Regions from separate parts of the Streptomyces sp. NPDC059037 genome, predicted to be linked through region 1. Evidence: riboswitches for the same ligand, from Rfam matches in the RefSeq annotation. Region 1 holds a riboswitch; each other region holds the start of a gene.

Region 1 (3,267 bases):
ACACCGCCACCTGGGACAAGCTCGCGGAGTGCGAGAGCGGCGGCTCCTGGAGCCTGGACCCGGGCAACGGCTACTACGGCGGACTCCAGATGTCCCAGGAGACCTGGGAGCAGTACGGCGGTCTCGACTACGCCCCCTACGCCGACCAGGCCAGCCGTTCGCAGCAGATAGCCGTCGCCGAGAAGGTCCTGGCCGACCAGGGTCCCGGCGCCTGGCCCAGCTGCGGAGTGATCGCCGGGCTGAGCAAGCACGACGCCCCGGCCGATGTCGACCCGGGTGCCCCGATCACCTCACTGCCCTCGGACGAGCCGACCGACACGAGCGGGTCCGGCGACACGAGTGACACGAGCGGGTCGGATGACTCGGGCGACTCGGCCGAACCCTCGGAGAAGCCGTCTGAGGAGCCGTCCGAGAAGCCCTCCGAGAAGCCGACCGAAAAGCCCTCGGAGAAGCCCTCGGAGAAGCCGTCCGAGGAGCCCTCCGAAAAGGCCGACTCCGGCGACGACTCCCGAGACAAGAATCACGACGAGTCGGGCGACACCGGCAGTGATTCGGACAAGTCCGGGCAGAACGACTCCACTTCGCCCGCCACCCCGAACTCCACCCCCTCCACCGGCGCGGGCGAGGGCTCCGGCCGGCACCGCGGCGACAGCGCGGACGACGGGCAGGCCAAGAACGGCGACCGCGACGGCTCGGGGCGGCACGCGTCGCGCGGCGACGACCGCGCGAAGGACGGCGCCGACGGGACGTACACGGTCCGCTCCGGAGACAACCTCTGGACCATCGCCGACGACCTCGGCGTGCAGGGCGGATGGAGCGCGCTCTACGACGAGAACAAGAAGTCCGTCGGAGCCGACCCCGACCTCATCCTCCCCGGTCAGAGCCTCGATTTGGGCGAAAAGTAAGGGAAGTTGACGAAGAGTCGGCCACTCGCTTCGCGCCGAATGTCCGGTTTGGCGCAAGTGAGAGATGGGTCTCAGAAGCCCTGATCGTCTTTGAAATTCGGCGGATCGCATGACTACGGTCGTGACCGCTCGCCACAGCGGGCCCCGCCGGTCGGTACGCCTAGTCCTGCCAACGGCCGTTCGGGAACAGTCGTCGCGTCAAGCGCCGTAGGCAGGAGCGGGGGACCCAAGGTTTCCGCCGGCCCGGCCGCACAGCAGCAGAACGAGGAAGCTGCCGAGCGGAGTTGGGACCGGCTAGGGGTTAAGTCGCGCTCAAGAAGCGCGGCCGGGCAACTTCATCGGCCCGAACCCGACAGCTCACCTCGTAGGCGTCGGTGAGGGGATCACTCATGCTGTTTTCCAGCAAGGGCAAGCACCGTCGTCCGTCCAAGGCCACCCGCGTCGCCACGCTCGCCGGCGTCACCGGTGTCGCGGTCGCCGCCCCGCTGATGGCCGCAGGATCGGCCTCCGCCGCCACCGGTTCCGAGTGGGACTCCGTCGCCCAGTGCGAGGCCGGCGGCAACTGGTCCATCAACACCGGCAACGGCTACTACGGCGGCCTGCAGTTCTCGGCCTCCACCTGGGCCGCGTACGGCGGCACGAAGTACGCCGCCACCGCCGACCAGGCCTCCAAGGCCCAGCAGATAGAGATCGGCGAGAAGGTTCTCGCGGGTCAGGGCAAGGGCGCCTGGCCGAGCTGTGGCGTGGGCCTCTCGGGCGCCGCGTACAGCGGTGGCGGCGCCGAGGAGAGCGCGCCGCAGCAGCAGCCGGCCGAGCAGCCGCAGAGCCAGCCGAGCGCCCAGACCGAGGCGCCGGCCGCACCCAAGGCCGAGGCCCCGAAGCCCGCCCCGAAGGCCGAGTCCAAGAAGACCGTCGAGACCCCGACCGGCAAGAAGGTCAAGAAGGGCGACGGCGAGTACAAGGTCAAGAAGGGCGACACCCTCTCCAAGATCGCCGAGGAGAAGGACGTCAAGGGCGGCTGGCACAAGGTGTACAAGCTCAACGGCGACATCATCGACAACGCCGACATGATCTACCCGGGTCAGCAGCTGCACCTCAGCTAGTTCTGGCGGGGCGCCTCGGCAGTCTTGTTCGGCTGCGGGTGCTTCGTGGCTTGTCGCGCCCACGCGGCGGAGCCGCACGATGTCACAGCCCCGCGCCCCTTCGGGGCGCAACCCCCGTCCCCATGGGTCCACCCCGTCCCGGTGCGCGTATCCCCCGTACGCACCGGGGCGGGGTCTTTTTGATCCACCGCTTTGTTCCGTTCGGAAACTTTTTGCTCTCGGTTTGTCCACAGGGCGGTCGCTCGGCTGGCTCTTGTCCGGGAGCCGGTTAGGCTCGTGTCCGCGAGGCCAACGCCCCGCGTACCCGCGTCACATCCCAGAAGGAGATGCTCGTGCCGTCCATCGACGTCGTCGTAGCCCGGGAAATCCTGGACTCCCGAGGCAACCCCACGGTCGAGGTCGAGGTCGGCCTCGACGACGGCAGCACGGGTCGTGCCGCCGTTCCGTCCGGTGCGTCCACCGGTGCTTTCGAGGCCATCGAACTCCGTGACGGTGACCCCAACCGTTATCAGGGCAAGGGCGTGGAGAAGGCCGTCCTCGCCGTCATCGAGCAGATCGGCCCGGAGCTCGTCGGGTACGACGCCACCGAGCAGCGCCTGATCGACCAGGCCATGTTCGACCTGGACGCCACCGACAACAAGGGCTCGCTCGGCGCCAACGCCATCCTCGGCGTCTCCCTCGCCGTCGCGCACGCCGCCTCCGAGGCCAGCGACCTGCCGCTGTTCCGCTACCTCGGCGGCCCGAACGCGCACCTGCTGCCCGTCCCGATGATGAACATCCTGAACGGCGGGTCGCACGCCGACTCGAACGTCGACATCCAGGAGTTCATGATCGCGCCGATCGGCGCCGAGTCGTTCTCCGAGGCCCTGCGCTGGGGCACCGAGGTCTACCACACCCTCAAGAAGGTCCTGAAGGACAAGGGTCTGTCGACCGGCCTCGGTGACGAGGGCGGCTTCGCCCCGAACCTGGACTCCAACCGCGCCGCGCTCGACCTCATCCTCGAGGCCATCAAGCAGGCCGGTTACGTCCCCGGCGAGCAGGTCGCGCTCGCCCTCGACGTCGCCGCGTCCGAGTTCTACAAGGACGGCAAGTACGAGTTCGAGGGCAAGTCCCGCTCGGCCGCCGAGATGACCGAGTACTACGAGGAGCTCGTCGCCGCGTACCCGCTGGTCTCCATCGAGGACCCGCTGTTCGAGGACGACTGGGCCGGCTGGAACGTCATCACCGAGAAGCTCGGCGAGAAGGTCCAGCTCGTGGGC
Region 2 (3,267 bases), on a different contig from region 1:
TCACGCACGGTCCGCAGGCCGGCCGCAGGCTGCTGGGGCCGGAGGAAGACCTGGCCCGCGAACTGGTCACGGACCTGGACGTCGGCCGACGGGCGAAGGCGGTCTTCGCCGCCGCGCCTCCGGACGACATCTTGACCCGCGCCGACCCCTTCGCCGATCCAGACCTGCTGCCGACCGGCCTCCCGTACGGCGACATGGCGCCCGGTCAACAGCGGCTGCTTCAGCGTCTGGTGCGCCGCTACCTCGACCGCGCGCCCGCGGCGTACGCGCAGGAGTGCTGGTCCGACGCCGTGGCGCGTGGACTGGACGCCCTCTCCTTCGCCTGGGCCGGTGGCCGCGCACCGGGGGACCGGCACTACTACTGCGTTCGGGCCCCGGACTTCCTCATCGAGTACGACAACACCCAGGACGGCGGCAACCACGCCCACTCGGTCTGGCGGCACGTCCGCCACGACTGGGGCGCCGACCTTCTCCGCGCGCACTACACGGAACAGCACGGGTGACTGAACACTCGGCGAGGCCTGGGCCAGGCACCTGGTCCGGCCTCGGACAGGCCTGAGCCCCGGACACATGGCGCGCCGGGGCTCAGAGCGGACGAGACGGGGTGTGGTCTAGTACGGGCCGTTCACGTTGTCGATCGAGCCGTACCGGTTGGCCGCGTAATTGCAGGCGGCGGTGATGTTGGCGACGGGGTCGTAGCTGTCCATCGACGTGCCGGGCACGTGGTAGGCCTCGAACGTGGGGGCGATGACCTGCAGGAGCCCCTTGGACGGGGTTCCGGCGACGGCGTTGGAGTCCCAGTTGTTGATGGCCAGCGGGTTGCCGGAGGACTCGCGCATGATGTTGCGGTGGATGCCCTCGTAGGTGCCGGGGATGCCCTGCTGGGCCATGATGTCGAGCGATTCCTTGATCCAGCCGTCGAGGTCGTTGGTGTACGACTTCTTCGCCGTGGCAGCGGCGGGCTCGGCGGACGTGCTCTTGCGCTCGGAGCGGTCCGCCCGCTCGGCGGACGTCCTGGAGTCGGCCGACTTCTCCGCGGGCTCGGCGGAGGCCTTCTTGCCGAGGGTGAGCTTGACGCCCGGGTGGATCAGCCGCGGGTCGTCGCCGAGGGCGCTGCGGTTGTCCTTGTACAGCTGCTTCCAGCCGCCGCTCAGGGAGTGCTCTCGGGCGATCTCGGAGAGGGAGTCGCCCGCGACGACGACGTAGGTCTTCGCGGCGGCGGCGGGCTTGGCGTCCGGGGCGGCGGCCTGCGCCGCGCCCGCGGAGGTCGCGCCGAGCACCGGGAGTACGAGGACGGCCCCGCCCGTGCCTGCGGCGGCGATGCCCCGGCTGAGCGGGCTGGACTTGGGACGGCGGTGCTTGCCCTTTGCAGGCATGACGAATTCCTCTCCGTCGCCTACGAGGTGAGCTGTCGGGTTCGGACGGGAGATGTCCGGTCGCACTGGTAATGCGACTTCACCCCGAGCCGATCCGGAATGCGGATCGGCGGCTTACCTGGGTCCCCCGCTCCTGCCGTGCGTAATTGAGTGGGTGGGAAGAGTTGCCGGACGGCGGCAGGATTCGGCGTTCCATCCGGATTGACGGTGACGTTAGGCGAGAAAGCCCGGAAGGAACAAGACACGAATTCGCATAGGGAATGCCTGAGGCCCGACCTTGGCGGCCAGAATGCCCGGCCACCTTTGATCGAAAAGCCCAACTTTCTTTGCGCAGAACGGAAGTGCGCTCGGCGACTCTCGGAACCACGGTCGCCGGTGTGACTCATTTCACCGAATTGGGCGCAGGTCGATTTGCTGCTCGACGGCGTATCAGAGCGTGCCATTTCGCGCGACTGTCCCGCAATGGTGACAGAAATTTCATTCACGCCATAAACAAGTTAAATGAGCAACTATAGTTGCAAATCTGGACATAGTGCGGAGGCTGCTCGCGCCGTCAAAACGGGCATTTCATCTCTAATATCCTCGTCCGTGCCGCCGCAGCCCCAGCCGCGGTGACGCCGCAGCGACGATCCGGTGACGGCCCCTCACTAGGGTCGGCGGCCCGGTGACCGCGAGCGCGCCGCTCGGACGCGGTACCGGACGTGTCCGGCAGGAGGGGGAGGGCTCCTGGACGTCCGGAACCTCCTGGAGCGGCGATTCGGCGTCACGAGCCTGCGCGGCCACCCGGCAGTCGAGGCCGCCTATGTGAAACCACCGGCGGACCTTCCGTAACGTGGTGAAGGAGTCAGCTGTGCCACAGCGATCAGGTGCGGGGAACAGCCGGGGGAACGACCACCCGGCTCCAGGACCAGGACCACTCTTCGGGCGCCCTGAGCTGGTGTGCATCACGCGCGCCGACGCCGGGGTACGCATCACCCCGACCGGCGCGACCGCCGCCGCGGACATCTCCGTGAGCGGTCTCGACGCCGTGGCGGCCCAGGAGGACGTCACCTTCAGCCCGCTGTTCGGCACGGACCAGGAGAGGCTGCGCGCCCAGGCGGGTGCCCCCTCGGAAGGCGCCGGTGCCGACGACGCCACGCTGGAGATCCTCGACCGGATGGCGCTCTTCTTCCATGTCGACGCTCCCGCCGACCAGTTGGACGCGCTGGCCGAGCGGCTCCGCGCGTCGGACGCCGTGGAGGGCGCCTACGTCAAGCCCGCGGCCGCCCTCGCCGTCCCCGATGTCGTACCGAAGAAGGAGAGCGAGGAGACCGAACTCCCGCCGCTCAACGACATGCAGCCGACGGGCGCCGACGCACCGCCCGTCTCCCCGGACTTCACCGCCCGACAGGGCTATCTCGACGCGGCTCCGGGCGGCGTCGACGCCCGGTACGCGTGGACCCTGCCCGGCGGGCGCGGCGCCGGCGTCCGCGTGATCGACTGCGAGTGGGGCTGGCGCTTCACCCACGAGGACCTGCGGCTGAACCAGGGCGGCATCGTCTCCGGCACCGGGAGCACGGACACCGATCACGGCACCGCGGTGCTCGGTGAGATCGGCGGCGACGTCAACGCGTTCGGGATCACCGGGATCGCGCCGGACACGGTCACCAGCGCGTCCGCCTTCTCCATCCCCACGGCCACGGCGATCCGGAACGCCGCCGACCGCCTCGGCCCCGGCGACATCATCCTGCTGGAGATCCACCGCGCCGGTCCGCACGCGACCGGCGTCGGCCAGGCCGGGTACATCGCCGTCGAGTGGTGGCCGGACGACTACCTGGCCATCCGATACGCCGTCAACAAGGGCATCACCGTGGTCGAGGCCGCGGGCAACGGCGCGGAGGACCTGGACCAC
Region 3 (3,267 bases), on a different contig from region 1:
CCCGCCAGGGCACCGAGGAGACGGTCGCGGCCATCGACTCGGCGGCCGTGCGCGCCTTCTACGAGAAGCACGTCCGTCCCGCCACGGCCACCGCCGTCGTCGTGGGCGACCTGACCGGCACGGACCTGGACGCCGTCCTCGCCGACACCCTCGGCGCCTGGACGGGCGGCACGGCCGAGCCGCGTCCGGTGCCCCCGGTGACCGCCGACGACACCGGCCGTGTGGTCATCGTGGACCGCCCCGGAGCCGTCCAGACGCAGCTGCTGATCGGCCGCATCGGCGCGGACCGGCACGACCGCGTCTGGCCCGCCCAGGTGCTCGGCACGTACTGCCTGGGCGGCACCCTCACCTCGCGCCTCGACCGCGTCCTGCGCGAGGAGAAGGGATACACCTACGGCGTACGGGCGTTCGCCCAGGTGTTGCGCTCGGCGCCGGACGGCACGGGCGCCGCGATGCTCGCCATCAGCGGTTCCGTGGACACGGAGTCGACGGGCCCGGCCCTCGACGACCTGTGGAAGGTGCTGCGCACCCTGGCCGCCGAAGGCCTCACGGACGCCGAGCGCGATGTCGCCGTGCAGAACCTGGTGGGGGTGGCCCCGCTCAAGTTCGAGATGGCCGCGTCCGTCGCGGCGACCCTCGCCGATCAGGTCGAGCAGCACCTGCCGGACGACTTCCAGGCGCAGCTGTACCGGCAGTTGGCCGCGACCGGCACCGTGGAGGCCACCGCCGCCGTCGTGAACGCCTTCCCGGGCGACCGGCTGGTGACGATCCTCGTCGGTGACGCCGCGCAGATCGAGGAGCCCGTCAAGGCGCTCGGCATCGGTGAAGTGAGTGTGGTCACGGGCTGAATGACGGTCACGGCCTGAGGGACAGTCAGGACATATCGGGACCCCAGTGGCGGGAATTGGCTGCTGGGGTCCTCATATGTCCGAATTGCTATGGAGGTTACGTGTCTGACCTGTGGCGTGCGCTACAAAACCTCTGATCCGTTTGGCGATGGAAAGACGCCCCGCTTAGCGTCTGGTCCGGCTGTTCGTCATGCAGTACGCCGCGTCCGCGGCACCGGACAGTCATCGCCGAGTCCCCGTACGGCGCGAGCCAGGGGAGCCGGGGACCCACATGTCCCTGGGGTGAATCGGGCACCTTGCCGCGAGGCGAGGAACCCGTAGGAGACCTTCCTGCTCCGAACCCGTCAGCTAACCCGGTAGGCGAGAAGGAAGGAAAGGATCAGCCGCTTCATGGCGTTCACCCGTGCCACCGGGAAGCACCGTCGCCCGAGCCGCCTCACGCGTACCACCGCGAACGTGGCGGGCGTCGCCGCCCTCACCACCACCGGTGTCATCGGAGGCCTCGCCGCTCCGGCGCTCGCCGCCGACGAGGCCGCCGTCGAGAAGACGGGCCTGACCCAGGCGATCTCCGTCGGCGACTCGCTCGCCGCCAGCATCGACGCCCAGGCCGCCGCCCAGCAGCAGGCCGCCGACGACGCCGCTGCCGCCAAGAAGGCCGAAGAGGCCGCCAAGAAGAAGGCCGCCGAGGCCAAGCGCAAGGCCGAGGCCGAGGCGAAGGCGAAGGCCAAGAAGGAGCGCGAGGCCAAGGAGCGCGCCGCCCGCGAGGCCGAGCGCAAGCGCCTCAACAGCTACGTCTCGCCGATCACCGGCTCGTCCATCTCCACGGGCTACCAGACCGGCGGCGCCATGTGGTCCTCCGGCAGCCACTCCGGCGTCGACTTCCACGCCGCGTCCGGCACCACGGTCCACGCGGTCGGCTCCGGCACCGTCGTCGAGGCCGGCTGGGGCGGTGCCTACGGCAACAACGTGGTCATCCAGATGAACGACGGCACGTACACGCAGTACGGCCACATGTCGTCCCTCAGCGTCACCGTCGGCCAGGCGGTCACCCCGGGCCAGCAGATAGGCCTCTCCGGCTCCACCGGCAACTCGACCGGCCCGCACCTCCACTTCGAGGCCCGCACCGGTCCGGACTACGGCTCGGACATCGACCCGGTCGCCTACCTCCGGTCGCACGGCGTCAACGTCTGATCCGCATCACCAAGAGTTCACCGAAAGCTCACCGAAAGCCCCGGCTCATCGAGAGCCGGGGCTTTCGCCGTTCCGGGCCCGCCTTTGATCGACGGCCTCCCTTTGGCCAAAAAATATCCATGGATTTCGACCCGCCGTCGGAAATTCAGACGCTCTGCAATAGAGTCGCTGAATGAGCGTCAATCGACCGCGTTTCGCGGGGATTAAGGCGGAGGTCAGGTCATGCGCATTCCTGCGCACTCGGTATGCACGGCCATCCGGGACGACATCGTCTCCGGTGTCTACGAACGGGGTGGCCGGCTCACCGAGGAACTGCTCGCGCGCCGCTACGGAGTCTCCCGCGTCCCGGTGCGCGAAGCGCTGCGCACCCTGGAGGCCGAGGGGTTCGTCGTCACGCGCAGGCACGCGGGCGCGTGCGTCGCCGAGCCGACCGAGCAGGAGGCGGCCGACCTCCTGGAGATCCGCATGCTCCTCGAACCGCTCGCCGCGGCCCGTGCCGCGCAGCGCCGCACCGAGGCCCATCTGAAGGTCCTGCGCGGCCTCGTCAGGCTCGGCCAGGAGCGTTCGAGGCGCGGTCAGAGCGAGGATCTGCGCTCGCTGGGCGGCTGGTTCCACGAGACGCTCGCCCAGTCGTCCGGCAGCCCCGGCCTCACCGCGCTGCTCACCCAGCTGCGGCACAAGATCGCCTGGATGTATGTCGTCGAGACGCCGGCCGCCCCCGCGGAGTCCTGGGCGGAGCACGCGGCGATCGTCGACGCGGTGGCGCGCGGCGACGCGGAGCGGGCCCGTGCGCTCACCGCGCAGCACACGGAGCGGGCGACGGCCGCGCACCGGCTGCGGTTCGTGACGCGGGGCGAGCGCGAGCGGGAACGCGATCGCGTGAGGGGTTCGCAACATGTCGTAAACACGGTGAGCCTGCAGAATTAACAAGGGCGCCGTATACAAAGAAGTGCTATTCGGCGGGGGATTGCGAGGCGATTGCTTCTGCTGCCCGCATTCGGTGATATCCCCTGCCTTTATTCGGTTGCGTTCGGCGGTGCTCGGGAAGCGGACGCAAATACGCCGAAGGGCCCGCCCCTGTTTTGGGCGGGCCCTTCGGCGTATGCGTGCGACAGTCGCTGTCAGACGGTCTCGGGGAGTTCATCGAGGCCATCGGCGACCAGCTTCGCCAGACGGTCGAGGGCGGCGTCCGCACCCTCGGCGTCGGAGGCGAGCACGATCTCCTCGT

Evidence for each region. A riboswitch is a leader RNA that binds a small molecule or an ion and turns the genes downstream of it on or off. The one in region 1 is predicted to bind cyclic di-AMP.
Region 2: linked by a shared signal. The riboswitch ahead of ACFWY6_RS42780 (transglycosylase SLT domain-containing protein) and the one ahead of ACFWY6_RS09230 (transglycosylase family protein) in region 1 are both predicted to bind cyclic di-AMP.
Region 3: linked by a shared signal. The riboswitch ahead of ACFWY6_RS15825 (M23 family metallopeptidase) and the one ahead of ACFWY6_RS09230 (transglycosylase family protein) in region 1 are both predicted to bind cyclic di-AMP.

The regions. Positions count from the first base shown of each region.
Region 1 covers NZ_JBHYIG010000029.1:24,826-28,092, forward strand. Annotated here, with positions in the region: gene ACFWY6_RS09225 (transglycosylase family protein) at 1-905, shown strand, start outside; cyclic di-AMP (ydaO/yuaA leader) riboswitch at 1,099-1,291, shown strand; gene ACFWY6_RS09230 (transglycosylase family protein) at 1,295-2,008, shown strand; gene eno (phosphopyruvate hydratase) at 2,335-3,267, shown strand, end outside.
Region 2 covers NZ_JBHYIG010000390.1:3,697-6,963, reverse strand. Annotated here, with positions in the region: gene ACFWY6_RS42785 (DUF3500 domain-containing protein) at 1-503, shown strand, start outside; gene ACFWY6_RS42780 (transglycosylase SLT domain-containing protein) at 612-1,376, opposite strand; cyclic di-AMP (ydaO/yuaA leader) riboswitch at 1,381-1,543, opposite strand; gene ACFWY6_RS42775 (S8 family peptidase) at 2,227-3,267, shown strand, end outside.
Region 3 covers NZ_JBHYIG010000063.1:25,231-28,497, reverse strand. Annotated here, with positions in the region: gene ACFWY6_RS15830 (M16 family metallopeptidase) at 1-848, shown strand, start outside; cyclic di-AMP (ydaO/yuaA leader) riboswitch at 1,065-1,226, shown strand; gene ACFWY6_RS15825 (M23 family metallopeptidase) at 1,239-2,039, shown strand; gene ACFWY6_RS15820 (GntR family transcriptional regulator) at 2,262-2,966, shown strand; gene ACFWY6_RS15815 (HPr family phosphocarrier protein) at 3,161-3,267, opposite strand, start outside.